DNA from 4 places in the Methylobacterium sp. 1030 genome. Region 4 is predicted to be linked to each of the others. Evidence: predicted binding sites of a transcription regulator. Region 4 holds the regulator's gene; each other region holds the start of a gene.
What was found. Region 4 encodes PhoB, which activates phosphate uptake and scavenging genes when phosphate is short. Its sites were predicted from a motif close to TGTCATNNANCTGTCAT; they were not measured.
Positions count from the first base shown of each region.

Region 1: ABIC30_RS29425 (Orn/Lys/Arg family decarboxylase) is a predicted target of PhoB. The motif match lies at 1,604-1,620, and genes of this name have one in related genera.
Region 2: phnC (phosphonate ABC transporter ATP-binding protein) is a predicted target of PhoB. The motif match lies at 1,824-1,840, and genes of this name have one in related genera.
Region 3: ABIC30_RS14695 (UDP-2,3-diacylglucosamine diphosphatase) is a predicted target of PhoB. The motif match lies at 1,218-1,234, and genes of this name have one in related genera.

Region 1 is NZ_JBEPKM010000031.1:31,191-34,740, forward strand. It holds gene ABIC30_RS29425 (Orn/Lys/Arg family decarboxylase) at 1-1,555, opposite strand, end outside; gene ABIC30_RS29430 (hydroxyacid dehydrogenase) at 1,854-2,834, opposite strand; gene ABIC30_RS29435 (TonB-dependent receptor) at 3,414-3,550, shown strand, end outside.
Region 2 is NZ_JBEPKM010000017.1:11,184-14,733, reverse strand. It holds gene ABIC30_RS23155 (ceramide glucosyltransferase) at 1-445, shown strand, start outside; gene ABIC30_RS23150 (DUF1045 domain-containing protein) at 470-1,156, shown strand; gene ABIC30_RS23145 (LbetaH domain-containing protein) at 1,149-1,769, shown strand; gene phnC (phosphonate ABC transporter ATP-binding protein) at 1,884-2,732, shown strand; gene phnD (phosphonate ABC transporter substrate-binding protein) at 2,864-3,550, shown strand, end outside.
Region 3 is NZ_JBEPKM010000009.1:104,669-108,218, forward strand. It holds gene ABIC30_RS14690 (glycosyltransferase family 4 protein) at 1-341, opposite strand, end outside; gene ABIC30_RS14695 (UDP-2,3-diacylglucosamine diphosphatase) at 352-1,149, opposite strand; gene ABIC30_RS14700 (aminotransferase class V-fold PLP-dependent enzyme) at 1,687-2,895, shown strand; gene ABIC30_RS14705 (D-2-hydroxyacid dehydrogenase) at 2,999-3,550, shown strand, end outside.
Region 4 is NZ_JBEPKM010000016.1:60,773-64,322, forward strand. It holds gene pstB (phosphate ABC transporter ATP-binding protein PstB) at 1-713, shown strand, start outside; gene phoU (phosphate signaling complex protein PhoU) at 823-1,542, shown strand; gene phoB (phosphate regulon transcriptional regulator PhoB) at 1,665-2,360, shown strand; gene ABIC30_RS22450 (protein-disulfide reductase DsbD family protein) at 2,540-3,550, opposite strand, start outside.

The DNA of each region.
Region 1 (3,550 bases), on a different contig from region 4:
GCTCGTCCGTCGGCACGCTCTCCCACGGCACCTCCGCGCCGTCGACGTTCACCGTCACGTCCGGCACGAACGGGTCGAAGAACCAGCGCCGCGCGGGATCGCGCTCGTTCTCCTCGAACTCGCGCCGGATCGCCCGGACCTTCTTGCGCCACTCGATCCCGAGCCGGATCGTGTCGTCCCACAGGATCATGCCCGAGCGCCCCTTCATCATCTGGGCGCCGACGTCGAGGGAGGCGAAGAGCGGGTAGAAGGGCGAGGTCGAGGCGTGGACCAGGAAGCTCTCGTTGAGCCGCTTGTGCTCGACCCGCCGGGTCTGGCCGCGGATATGGCCGTCGCGGGTGTGGATCTGCGAGGCCTGGCTGAAGCTCGCGAGCTGCTTGTGGGTCGATTGCGTGGCGACGATGCCGGGCGAGGTCTCGTCGAGCCCGGTCAGCCCCATGGCGAAGCGCCTTGCGTAGAGCGGGTGGAACTTCATGAAGCCCGCCCAGGCCTCGTCGAACAGGATGTAGTCGCAGAGGTGGCCGATCTTCTCCAGGATCTCCTGGGCGTCGTAGATCGTGCCGTCGTAGGTGCACTGCTCGATCACCGCGACGCGGAACGGCCGCTCCTGGCGCCACGCCTCCGGGTCGGTCACCAGCGGGTTGCGGCGGATCTTCTCCCGGATCCGGGTCTCGTCCAGGGCCTCGTGGAAGATCGGCCCGATCAGCCCGTAGGCGTTGCGGTCGGTCTCCAGGAAGATCGGGATGCCGCCGCCGAGGAACAGGGCGCCGTGGTGGGCCGCCTTGTGGTTGTTGCGGTCGAACAGGACGAGGTCGTCCTCGGCCACCAGGGAGGACAGGACGATCTTGTTGGAGGCGGAGGTGCCGTTGAGGACGAAGTAGGTCTTCTCCGCCCCGAAGATCTTGGCGGCCTCCTTCTGGGCCTTCAGCGCCGGACCCTCGTGGGTCAGGAGGTCGCCGAGGTCGAGGACCGAGTTGTCGAGGTCGTCGCGGAAGATCGCCTCGCCGAGGTGCTCCACGAAGATCCGGCCGATCGGCGACCGGTTGTAGAAGATGCCGCCGTTGTGGCCCGGGCAGGTCCAGAGCTGGTTGCCCTTCTCGGCGTAGTCGACGAGCGCGCCGAAGAACGGGGTCTTGAGGGTCTCGGCGTACTGCGTGACCCGGCTGACGAGGCCGCGGGCGATGAATTCCGGCGTCTCCTCGGCGAGGAAGATGTAGCCGTCGATGAAGTCGAGGAGCTCGACCGGGATATCCTCCAGCCGCTTGCGGCGGACCATGATGACGATCGGCATCTCCAGGCCGCGCCGGCGCATCATGTCGATGAGGGCGGCGGCCTTGCCGTCGAGGCCGCGCTTGCCCCAGTCGACCACGAGGCAGCCGACCGCCGCGTCGGTCTGGACCGCGATGGCCGCGTCCTCCACCCGTCGGGCGCGCACCACCTCGAAGCCGCGCTGCTCCACGGCCGCCACGATCTGGTTGACGCGCGCGCCCTCGAGATCGTCCGGGTCGAAGGCCGGGGCGCACATCAGGACCGTGAAGCGACGGTGGAAGTCCATGGAGCCCTCTCTGGCCTCGGATGCAGCGGGTGGCTTTCCGGCCCGTCTGCGACGATTGCATGACACGGCGCGCGGCGGGCGGTCGCGGTCCGGACGAAACACCGTGAACCGGGCCGGCCACGACCGCCGCGCCGTCAGGATCGGCCGCGGGTCCCCTCTCCCGTGCGGGAGAGGGACAGGCTGAGGGGTGAGACCTCACCGGATGAGGCTCCCCCTCGAATCGCGTCGATCGGGTGCTTGATCCCGAAGCCTCTCGTCCCTCACCCCAACCCTCTCCCGCACGGGAGAGGGGGGACCATCACACCCCGCGGCGCCGCTCCCAGACGGCCGGGTTGACCAGCCCGCCCGGCCGCCGGCCGGCGAGGGCGTCGACCACGCGGGCCGCGGCGGTCTCGGCGGTGCGGATCAGGGCCGCCCCGGTGGAGCCGCCGACATGGGGCGTCAGGATCGCCCGGGGCTGGCGGGCCAGCGGGTGGTCGACCGGCAGCGGTTCCTGGGCGAAGACGTCGAGCCCGGCGCCCGCGATCGTGCCCGCCGCCAGCGCCTCCACCAGGGCCGCCTCGTCGATCAGGCCGCCGCGGCTGGTGTTGATCAGGAAGGCCTCCCGCTTCATCCGGGCGAGCTGGTCCCGGCCGATCAGGCCGCGGGTGCCCGGGGTCAGCGGCACGTGCAGGGAGACGATGTCGGACTCCGCCAGGAGCGCGTCGACCGAGGCGGCCCGCAGGGCGCCGGCATTGGCGAAGTCCGCGTCCGGGCGGCTCGGGCCGTAGGCCAGCACCCGCAGGCCCAGGGTGGCGCCGAGCCGGGCGGTCGCCTGCCCGATCGCCCCGAAGCCGACGAGGCCCAGTGTCAGGCCGGCGAGCTCGATCAGCCGGGCGGTGAACTTGAAGCTGTCGTCGCCGGCCCGGACCGAGCGGTCGGCCTCCGGCAGGGCCTTGGCCAGGGCGAAGATCAGCGCCAGCGTCTGCTCGGCCACCGAGACGGCGTTGGCGCCGGGCGTGTTCACCACCACGATCCCGGCCCCGGTCGCCTCGGCCGTGGCGACGTGGTCGGTGCCGGTGCCGTGCACCCCGATCACCCGCAGGGCCGGCGCCGCCGCGATGGCGCGGGCCGGGAAGCCGGTGTTGCGGGTGATGACGGCGACGCAGTCGGCGACCTCGCGCGCCAGCGTCTCGGGATCGGTCCCGCTCGCCGGGCGCGGCTCCAGGCCGGCCGCGCGCAACCGGTCGAGGCCCGCCGCGTGGATCGGCTGGACGATGAGGCACGGACCGGTGATCACGGGAGAAGACCTCTGCACAAGAGGAGGGGTGACAAGCACGTTTCGCGCCGGGCCCGTCTAGGCGGGGTGGGCAACCCTGGCAACCGGGCGCCCCGATCGCGGCGCCGCGGCCGCCGGTCGGCGCTCCCGCGGGCCCGTCGGGATCCGGTGGTCGCGCGGTCGAACGCCCCGGCGGCCCGACCGGCCGCGCACGATCCACGGGAAATCGCGGCCGGGTCCGACCTCGGCGGCCTCGTCCGGACCGATGATCCCGGCCGTGCGCCTCGGCCGAGCTGTGGCCCGGCCCTCCGTGAAATCGTCGCCCCGATCGCGCGAAGATGGTCGCGTCATTGATAAACACGACGTCCTGAAATACATCTATGTATATACGAAAATAAATATCGACAATGTTCGATCAGCGATGCGATCGCACTGTAGAATTGTAATTACTCCAAATGTATTTTTGACACATGTAGAGATATTTGCTGCCTTGCTCCGTGATTCGGAGCCATCGTCACGACAATGCAGTCCCACGACTTTTCAGTACCTGTTTCCGCAAGGAACCGGCGCCGGCGGCGCGCGGCCCGGCCGGTTCTCCCGATGGCTGTCCTGCTGGGCTTCGTCGGTTCCGGGCCGCACGCCGCCCGCGCCGAGGAGGCCGGGGCCGGCCGGGACGTCCAGCTCGACGAGCTGTCGGTCGCGAGCGCGGCCGCGCCGCGCGGCCCGGTCCCGGCCTA
Region 2 (3,550 bases), on a different contig from region 4:
GCGTGCCGCCGGCAAGCGGGTCCACCTCGTGGCGAGCCCGTTCGAGCAGCCGCTCGGCCCGCGCGGCTTCCGGGAGGTCTGGTCGCGGCAGCTGCGCTGGGCGCGCCTGCGCCGCGTGACCTTCCCGCTGTTCTTCGCCCCCGAGATCGGCAGCGGCGTCCTGCTGCCGGCGCTCCTCGTCGCCCTCTGGGCCGGAAGCCTCGCGGGCCTCGCGGGCGCTGCCGGCCTCGCCGCCCTGTGCTATGCCGCCGAGCACCGGCTCGCGGCCCGCGCGGGCTGGCACCGCTCGCCCCGCACGCTGGCGGCCTTCCTGGCGCGCGACGCCCTGATCCCGGCGATCTGGGTCGGCGCCTGGATGCGGAGCGCCATCGTGTGGCGGGGCAATGCCATGGACGTGCGCCCCCGGCGGGCCGCCGACGCGCGCACCTACGCGCCGACGGCCTGACCGCCCGGCGATCGGAGACCCTACGTGTCGCGCCGCTACGCCCTCTACTGGCTGCCCGCCCCGGATTCGCGCCTCGAAGCCTTCGGCCGGGCGATCCTCGGCACCGACAACGTCGCCGGGCTGCCGGTGCCGCACCCGGAGGGGCTCGGTGATCTCGCTGCGGTCACGGCGGGCGCGCGGGTCTACGGGTTCCACGCCACCCTCAAGGCGCCGCTGCGCCTCGCCCCCGGCACCGGGGAGGCCGACCTCGTGGCCGCCGCCCGCGCCCTCGCGGCCGCGCACCCGCCAGTGGCGGTGGGGCCGCTCCGGGTCGCCGCCCTCGGGCCGTTCCTCGCCCTGGTGCCGGAGACACCCCCGCCGGAACTCGGGCTCCTCGCCGCCGAGTGCGTCGCCGCCCTCGACCCGTTCCGGGCGCCGCTCACGGAGGCCGAGCGCGCCAAGCGCCGGCCGGAGCGCCTCGACCCGCGCGGCCGCGCGCTCCTCGAGCGCTGGGGCTATCCCTACGTGTTCGAGGCCTTCCGCTTCCACATGACCCTGACCGACGCCCTGCCGGAGGCGGAGCGCGACCTCTGGCACCGGCGCCTGTCCGAGGCCTACGCCGCCGCGGGACCGGAGCCCCTGCGGATCGACGCCATCAGCCTCCTGACCCAGGACGGGTCGGGGCCGTTCCGGCTCCTGGCGCGCCTGCCCTTCGGAGAGGCCCGTGGTTGACCGCCCCCTCGGCCTCGAACCCGCGCTCGATCCGAGCGCCCGGGTCGTCGACAGCCGCCTCGGCCGCTACACCGAGGTCGGCGCCCGCACCCGCCTCACCGAGACGACCCTCGACGACTATTCCTACATCGGTGAGGACGGCGAGGTGATCTACACCGCGATCGGCAAGTTCTGCTCGATCGCCGCCAGCGTGCGGATCAATCCCGGCAACCACCCGATGGAGCGGGCGTCGCAGGCGCACTTCACCTACCGGGCGCGCGCCTACTGGCCGGAGGAAGCGGACGAGCCCGCCTACTTCGACCGGCGCCGGGCGAGCCCGGTGGCGATCGGCCACGATGTCTGGATCGGCCACGGCGCGGTCGTCCTGCCCGGGCGCACGATCGGCACCGGCGCGGTGGTGGGGGCGGGCGCCATCGTCACCCGCGACGTCGAGCCCTACACGATCGTCGTCGGCAATCCCGCCCGGCCGGTCCGGCGCCGCTTCCCCGAGGCCGTCGCGGACCGTCTGACCCGCTTGGCGTGGTGGGACTGGGACCACGAGCGCCTGCGCCGGGCGCTGCCGGATTTCCGCGGGCTGCCCATCGAAGCATTCCTGGAGCGCCACGAAGATTAAGTCGGCTATCGAAAAGCCGAGATGCTGCGCCGGCAAATATAATCGTTCCGAATACGTCATCCAATCGTCGTCAAACCGGCGTCTACGTGCGGCCGTTCCCCGGCGGATGGTGGCATGCTGGTTATCGAGGATCTCACGCGCCAGTACGGCGACCGACGCGCCGTCGACGGCGTGTCGCTCCGGATCGAGCCCGGCAGCTTCGTCGGGGTGATCGGCCGGTCCGGTGCCGGCAAGTCCACGCTGCTGCGCCTCATCAACCGGCTGGCGGATCCGAGTTCGGGACGCATCCTCCACGACGGCCGCGAGGTCACCACCCTGCGCGGCCGCCCGCTGCGCGAGTGGCGCACCCGCTGCGCCATGATCTTCCAGCAATTCAACCTCGTCGGCCGGCTCGACGTCATGACCAACGTGCTGATGGGGCGCCTCAGCCACGTGCCGACCCACCGCGCCCTGCTCCGGCAATGGTCCGCCGAGGACCGCGCCATGGCCCTCGCCGCCCTGGAGAGCTTCGACATGGGCGAGTTCGCCGGCCAGCGGGCCGACGGCCTGTCGGGCGGCCAGCAGCAGCGCGTCGCCATCGCCCGCGCCCTCGTGCAGGAACCCGAGATCCTGCTCGCCGACGAGCCGGTCGCCTCGCTCGACCCGCGCAACACGCGGCTCGTGATGGACGCGCTCGCCGACGTGAACCGGCGCTACGGCATCACGGTGCTGTGCAACCTGCACTCCCTCGACCTCGCCCGCGCCTACTGCGACCGCCTCGTCGGCCTCGCGGCCGGGCGGGTCGTGTTCGAGGGCGGCCCCTTCGACCTCACCGAGGACGTGGCGCGCCGGCTCTACGGCCTGGAGGCCGGCGAGGTGCTGGACGATTCCGCGCAGCGCGAGGCGGAGCAGCGGGCCGCGATGCCGGGCCGGCCCGGTCACGTGCCGGCGCGGCCGGTCCGCGAGGCCGCCCTCGGCGCCTGATCCGGGCCCCGGGCCCCAACGAACACCGCCAGAGCGCACCGCCAGAGCGCACCGCCAAAATGCACCGTCTTGGAAACGCCCGACCGGCCTCCGGCCGGCTGAACCTCGCCGACGCCACGAAGGACGACCCGATGATCACCCGACGCACCCTCGCCGCCGCCGCGGCCCTCGCCCTCCTCGGCCTGCCGGCCGCCGCCCAGGACTGGAAGGCCCAGTATCCGGAGCTGACGCTGGGCGTGATCCCGGCCGAGAACGCCTCGGGCACCGCCGACCGCTGGGCGCCGCTCACCGCCTACCTGACCAAGACGCTCGGCGTGCCGGTCAAGCTGCGGGTGGCGAGCGACTACGCCGCCGTGATCGAGGGCCAGCGCGCCGGCAACATCCAGATCGCGTGGTACGGGCCGGCCTCGTTCGCGCGGGCCGTGATGACCGGCGTGAAGATCGAGCCGATCGTCAACCAGAAGCACGAGACCGGCGCCTCGGGCTACTATTCGGTGGTCTACGTGCTGGCCTCCAGCCCCTACAAGACCGTCGAGGATCTCAAGGGCAAGAACCTCGCGCTGGTCGATCCGAACTCCACCTCCGGCAATCAGGCGCCGCGCTTCTTCCTGAAGCGGGCCGGCTACGACGTCGAGAAGTTCTTCGGCAAGACCTTCTACGCGGGCAGCCACGAGAACGCCGTCCTGGCGCTCACCCAGGGCACGGCCGACGCCGCCGCCAACCTGTGGAATTCCGAGACCGACACGATGGTCACCCGCATGGCCGCCAAGGGCATGCTCAAGAAGCCCGACGGCACGCCGATGCAGCAGTCGGACTTC
Region 3 (3,550 bases), on a different contig from region 4:
CGGGCGGCGAGGTATTCAGGGAAGCGCGTGTGGTAGCTCGTCGTGAAGGGCAGGTCGTGCGCGAGGCAGTGCCGGCGCGCCGCGAGGCCGACCGGCCCCTCCGTGGCGATGTGCACGTGGCTCGGCCGCTCGGCCCGCCAGCGCGCCGCCACCCGCTCGCGCCCGGCATAGGCGAGGCGGATCTCCGGGTAGCCCGGCAGCGGCAGCGAGCGGAAATCCGCGACGGACAGCAGCGTCGTGGCGAAGCCGTGCTCCGGCGCGCGCCGGACCATCTGCTCGAGGGAGCGCACGACGCCGTTCACCTGGGGGTGCCACGCGTCGCTGGCGATCAGGAGCTTCACGGCGGCGCCCTCACGCCACCGCGCGCCGGCCCGGCAGGGGCTGCGGCACGACCTCGGCCTCCCGCGCCCGCAGGAGGCTCGGGTAGTGCAGCACCTCGATGCGGCCGTCGTAGTGCTCCACGAGCCCGGTGCAGGATTCCACCCAGTCGCCGGTGTTGAGGTAGCGCAGGTCGCCGATCGGCCGGTCCGCGGCGTGGTGGATGTGGCCGCAGATCACCCCGTCGGCGCCCTGGCGGCGGGCCTCCTCGGCCAGGATCGTCTCGAAGCGGCCGATGAAGCTCACCGCGTTCTTCACGCGCAGCTTCGCCCAGGCCGACAGCGACCAGTAGGACAGGCCGAGCCGCCGCCGGACCTTGTTGATCAGCGTGTTGAGGGAGAGCGCCAGCGTGTAGGCGCCGTCGCCCAGATGGGCGAGCCACGGCGAGTGGCGCACCACCATGTCGAACTGGTCGCCGTGGATGACGAGGTAGCGCTTGCCGTCCGCCGCCTCGTGGATCGCGGTCTCGGCGAGTTCGATGCCGCCGAAGCTCGTGCCCACGTAGTCGCGCAGGAACTCGTCGTGGTTGCCGGGCAGGTAGACGATCCGCGCGCCCTTGCGGACCTTGCGCAGGAGCTTCTGCACCACGTCGTTGTGCTCTTGCGGCCAGTACCAGCCCGAGCGCAGCTGCCAGCCGTCCACGATGTCGCCGACGAGGTAGATCGTGTCGGCGTCGTAGTCCTTCAGGAACGACAGCAGCAGGCCGGCCTGGCAGCCGCGCGTGCCGAGATGCAGGTCGGACAGGAACAGCGTCCGCACGCGGACCGGCATCTCCTCAACCTCGGCCACGGCATCCTCTCCCGGCGGCTGAACGGTGCCGGGATCCAGAGCGCGATCCGATCTCAGTTTGATGACGCGGGTTCCGACGGGGCGGAAAGACTTCGGTGTGCGGTGCCGCGAAGCCTCTCAACCGGAGCACGACTTCGTTGCGGCGCACAAAAAATTTTTTTGGCAAGTTCCGGAAGTTTTTCCGGTTTTCCTTTCGAGCGTCACCGCCTCATAATACCAAGAACCGGCCGCTCGGCACGAGCACGGCCGGACCTTGACAGGAAGGCGGCGAGGACGGCCCTGGAGCCGTTGGACGGGACGGCAATTCGGAGGCGACCGGCGCGCGGGGGCGCGCCGCGACGCGAGCGGCGTGAGGCCGCCTGCCGCTCCGCGGAGACCCCCCGATCACGGCAGAGGATGGCGTTCGAGGGGGTGCGGCGCGAGCCGCTCTCGACGGCGCCGGACCGACTCCCTGAGGACGCTTGGACAACCCGGCGCGGGTTCACGCCCGCGCGCAATGGACTTTTCGGAGGAAACATCATGGCCGCAACCCGGCGCCCCGGTCGCAACCACCTCTTCATCCCGGGCCCCACCAACATCCCGGAGCGCGTCCTGCGCGCCATGCACGTGCCGTCGGAGGATCACCGCTCGCCGAGCTTCCCCGAGCTGGTGAAGCCACTCCTGCAGGACTCCAAGATGGTGTTCGGCTCGACCGCCGGGACGGTCATCCTGTTCCCGTCCTCGGGCACCGGCATCTGGGAATCGGCCCTGTCCAACACCCTCTGCCGCGGCGACACGGTGCTGACCTCGCGCTACGGCCAGTTCAGCCACCTCTGGGTCGACATGGCCCAGCGCCTCGGCCTCGACGTGGTCGTCCAGGAGGAGGAGTGGGGCACCGGCGCCGATCCGCAGAAGATCGAGGAGGCCCTGCGCGCCGACAAGGACCATAAGATCAAGGCCGTGATGGTCGTCCACAACGAGACCGCCACGGGCGTCACCAGCGACATCGGCGCGGTGCGCAAGGCGATCGACGCCGCCGGGCACCCGGCCCTGCTGTTCGTGGACGGCATCTCGTCGATCGGCTCTCTGCCGTTCGAGATGGACGCGTGGAAGGTCGACTGCGCCATCGCGGGCTCGCAGAAGGGCTTCATGCTGCCGGCCGGCCTCGGCCTGATCTGCATCAGCCCGAAGGCGCTCAAGATCGCCGAGAGCGGCACCGGCCGCAACGACCGGCTCGGCCACGCCTACTTCGCCTGGAAGGATCAGCTGGCCGCCAACGCCACCGGCTACTTCCCCTACACCCCCGTCCTGCCGCTGCTCTACGGCCTGCGCGAGGCCCTGGCGGTCGTGAAGGAAGAGGGGCTGGAGAACGTCTACCACCGCCACCACGTCCTCGCCGAGGCGACCCGCCAGGCGGTCGCGGCCTGGGGCCTCAAGCCCTGCGCCAAGGAGCCCAAGTGGAACTCCGACACGGTCACGGCGATCGTGGTGCCGGAGGGCGCCGACGCCGCCAAGGTGATCACCCACGCCTACGAGCGCTACAACCTCTCGCTGGGCGCCGGCCTGTCGAAAGTCGCCGGCAAGGTGTTCCGCATCGGCCACCTCGGCGACCTGAACGAGCTGTCGCTGCTGGGTGCCATCGCGGGCGCCGAGATGGCCATGCTCGATTGCGGCATCAAGGTCACGCCGGGCTCGGGCGTCGCCGCCGCTTCCAGCTACCTGCGCGAGAATCCGCTGCATAAGGCGTGATCTGCGCCCGCGATCGGGGCGGGACCGGGTTGCCGGGCCCGCCCCGACGCGCAAGTAAGAACAAGACTATCGAGGAAACCGCCCGTCGTACGAGAGGGGTCCTATGACCAAGAAGATCGTGTTCCTGGATCGTGAATCCCTCGATGCCAGGGTCCGACCGTTCAATTTCCCCCACGAATACGTCGAGCACGAGTCGACCTGGACGCCGGAGGAGATCGTCTCCCGCCTCCAGGGCGCGGAGATCGCGCTGATCAACAAGGTCCCGATGCGGGCCGAGACGCTGAAGCAGCTCCCCGACCTGAAGCTGATCGCGGTCGCCGCCACCGGCACCGACGTGGTCGACAAGGCCCAGGCCAAGGCCCAGGGGGTCACGGTCGTCAACATCCGCAACTACGCGTTCAACACCGTGCCGGAGCACGTGGTCGGGCTGATGTTCGCCCTGCGCCGGGCGATCGTGCCCTACGCCAACTCGGTGCGGCGCGGCGACTGGGCGAAGTCCAAGCAGTTCTGCTATTTCGACTATCCGATCTACGACATCGCCGGCTCGACGCTCGGCATCGTCGGCTACGGGGCGCTGGGCAAGTCGATCGCCAAGCGCGCCGAGGCGCTGGGCATGAAGGTCATCGCCTACGACGTGTTCCCGCAGGACGGGCTG
Region 4 (3,550 bases):
GCAGCTTCCACGGGCTGAAGGACGTCAACCTCAACTTCCACGACCGGCAGGTGACGGCGCTGATCGGCCCCTCGGGCTGCGGCAAGTCCACCCTGCTGCGCTGCTTCAACCGGATCTACAGCCTCTACCCGGAGCAGCGCGCGGAGGGCGAGATCCTGCTCGACGGCGAGAACATCCTCAGCCCCTCCGTCGACCTGAACGAGCTGCGCTCGCGCATCGGCATGGTGTTCCAGAAGCCGACGCCGTTCCCGATGTCGATCTACGACAACGTGGCCTTCGGCCTGCGCCTCTACGAGAAGCTGCCGAAATCCGAGCTCGACGGCCGGATCGAGGAATCCCTGCGCAAGGCCGCCCTCTGGGACGAGGTGAAGGACAAGCTCCGGCAGCCCGGGACCGGCCTGTCGGGCGGCCAGCAGCAGCGCCTGTGCATCGCCCGGACGGTGGCGCAGAAGCCGGAGGTGATCCTGTTCGACGAGCCGACCTCGGCCCTCGACCCGATCTCGACCGGCCGCATCGAGGAGCTGATCGAGCAGCTGCGCGACGAGTTCACCATCGTGATCGTCACGCACAACATGCAGCAGGCGGCGCGCATCTCGCAGTTCACCGCCTTCATGTATCTGGGGCAGCTCGTCGAGTTCGGTCCGACCAACCGGATGTTCATGAACCCGACGGAACGCCGCACGCAGGACTACATCACCGGCCGCTTCGGCTAGTCTGCCGGGCCGCTCCGGTCCCGGGACCGCCGCTCGCGTCTCCGGCGCGCCGGCGGGTCCCGCAAGCCTCCCGGAGGGCCGTCCCCGGGACCCCATCGAAGGATCCGCCATGCCCGGCCATATCGTCACCTCCTACGACACCGACCTGGAGAACCTGCGTCGCTCGATCTCGGAGATGGGCGGCGTCGCCGAGAAGATGACCGCGGAGGCGACCGACGCCCTCGTGCGCCGGGACGACACGCTCGCCCAGGCGGTGATCCTCGCCGACAAGCGCCTCGACGCGCTGCAGCGGGACATCGAGGAGCGCGCCGTGCTGCTGATCGCCCGGCGCCAGCCCCTGGCGATCGACCTGCGCGAGACCATCTCGGCGATCCGCGTCTCCGGCGATCTGGAGCGGATCGGCGACCTCGCCAAGAACGTCGCCAAGCGCGTGGTGGCGATCTCCGACCAGGCGCCGGCCCAGAAGATCGTGCTCGGCGTGCGCCACATGAGCGACCTCGCCGAGGGTCAGCTCAAGGACGTGCTCGACGCCTACGGGAGCCGCGACGTCCAGGCGGCCCACGACGTCTGGGAGCGCGACGGCGAGATCGACGCCCTGTACAATTCCCTGTTCCGCGAGCTCCTGACCTACATGATGGAGGATCCGCGCAACATCTCGTTCTGCACGCATCTCCTGTTCTGCGCGAAGAACGTCGAGCGCATCGGCGACCACACCACCAACATCGCCGAGACGATCCACTACCTCGCCACGGGCGAGACGCTGGCGGGTGACCGGCCGAAGAACGACGCGTCGAACTACGCGACCGTGGACGGCGTGCAGGCGCCGTGAGGCGCCGACCCCGGCGCCTTCCTGTGGGCGCGGCCGGGGTCACTCTCCGTGCGGGTTGAGGCGGGGCGGCGCCTCCTGCACCATCCGGGGACCGCCCGCAGAACGAGTCTTCGAACGTGAGCATGCAAGTCCTGATCGTCGAGGACGAGGAGGCCCTGAGCACGCTGCTCCGCTACAACCTGGAGGCCGAGGGCTTCCTGGTGGATTCGGCGGCGCGCGGCGACGACGCCGAGCTGCTCCTGGCGGAGCGGATCCCGGACCTCGTCCTGCTCGACTGGATGCTGCCCGGCCTCTCGGGGATCGAGCTGTGCCGCCGGATCCGGGCGCGCCGGGAGACCGAGCGCCTGCCGGTGATTATGCTCACCGCCCGGGGCGAGGAGGGCGACCGCGTCCGCGGTCTCGGCACGGGCGCCGACGACTACATCGTCAAGCCGTTCTCGGTCCCGGAGCTGCTCGCCCGGATCCGCGCGCTCCTGCGCCGGGCCAAGCCCGCCCACGTCTCGGACCGGCTAGCGGCCGGCGACCTGGAACTCGACCGCACCGGCCACCGCGTCCGCCGCGGCGGCGAGGAGCTGCATCTGGGCCCCACGGAGTTCCGGCTCCTGGAATTCCTGATGCTGGCGCCGGGCCGGGTCTTCTCCCGCGAGCAGCTCCTCGACGGGGTGTGGGGCCACGACGTCTACATCGACGAGCGTACCGTCGACGTCCATGTCGGGCGGCTGCGCAAGGCGCTGAACGGCCCGCGCCAGACCGACCCGATCCGTACGGTCCGGGGCTCGGGCTACGCCTTCGACGAGACCTTCTCGCTGGAGGCCTGAGGCGGCCTCACTGGCCGTCCGGATAGGACTTCGCTCCGGCGCACCGTCATCGCGAGCGCAGCGAAGCGACCCAGGGCGGCGGGACGCCGATGCGCGCGGCGCTGCTGGGTTGCTTCGCTCCGCTCGCAAAGACGGTGGGACGGGCCCGCGAAGATCCGCGCGTCCCGGTCTCCAGGGATTCAGCGCGCCAGCGCCGCGCTCCGGCCCGAGGCGGCCGGCACCGCCTCCAGCGCCGCCAGGACCGTCCCCTCGGTGAGGATCTGCGGCAGCACCTGGGGCTCTCCCGTCCCGGTATAGAGCAGGTAGAGCGGGACGCCGCTGCGCCCGTGCTTCTCCAGGAGGCGGGTAATCTCGGGGTTCTGGTTGGTCCAGTCGCCCTTCATGTAGGTCACGCCGCGCTCGGCCATCGCGGCCCGCACGGCCTTGGTGTTGAGCGAGGTCGCCTCGTTGACCGCGCAGGTGATGCACCACGCGGCGGTCATGTCCACGAAGACGGGGCGGTGCGCGTCGACCAGGGCGTCGAGGCGCGCCTGCGTGAACGGCTCGATCCCGTCGGCGGCGGCCTGCGCGGCCGGCGCGGCGCGGTCCCGGGGCAGGGTGACGGCGAGGGCCCCGACGGCGATCAGCGCCAGCGCGGCGGCGGCCTGCGCGACCCGGCCGGCCCGCGGCGGGGCGGCGCGGCCGTGCTCCCAGGCCCAGGCGGCGAAGCCCACGAGGACGAGGCCGATCAGCGCCGCCAGCAGCCCGCGCGGGTCGACCTGCTGCGCCAGCACCCAGATCAGCCACGCCACGGTGGCGTAGACCGGGAAGGCCAGCACCTGCTTGAGGGTCTCCATCCAGGCGCCCGGCCGCGGCAGCGCCCGCAGGGCCGGCGGCCAGAGGGTCAGGAGCAGGAAGGGCAGGGCGAGGCCGAGGCCGAGGCTCGCGAAGACGGCGAGCGCCACGCCGGCGCTCTGGGTCAGCGCGAAGCCCACCGCCGAGCCCATGAACGGCGCCGTGCAGGGCGTCGCCACCAGGGTCGCGAGCACGCCGGTGAAGAACGAGCCGCTCAGGCCGCCGCGCCGGGTGAGGCCGTCGCCGAGGCCGGCGAGCCGGCCTCCGACATGGACCGCGCCCGAGAGGCTCAGGCCCATCGCGAACAGCAGGTAGGCGAGCCCCGCCACGATGGCGGGCGACTGGAGCTGGAACCC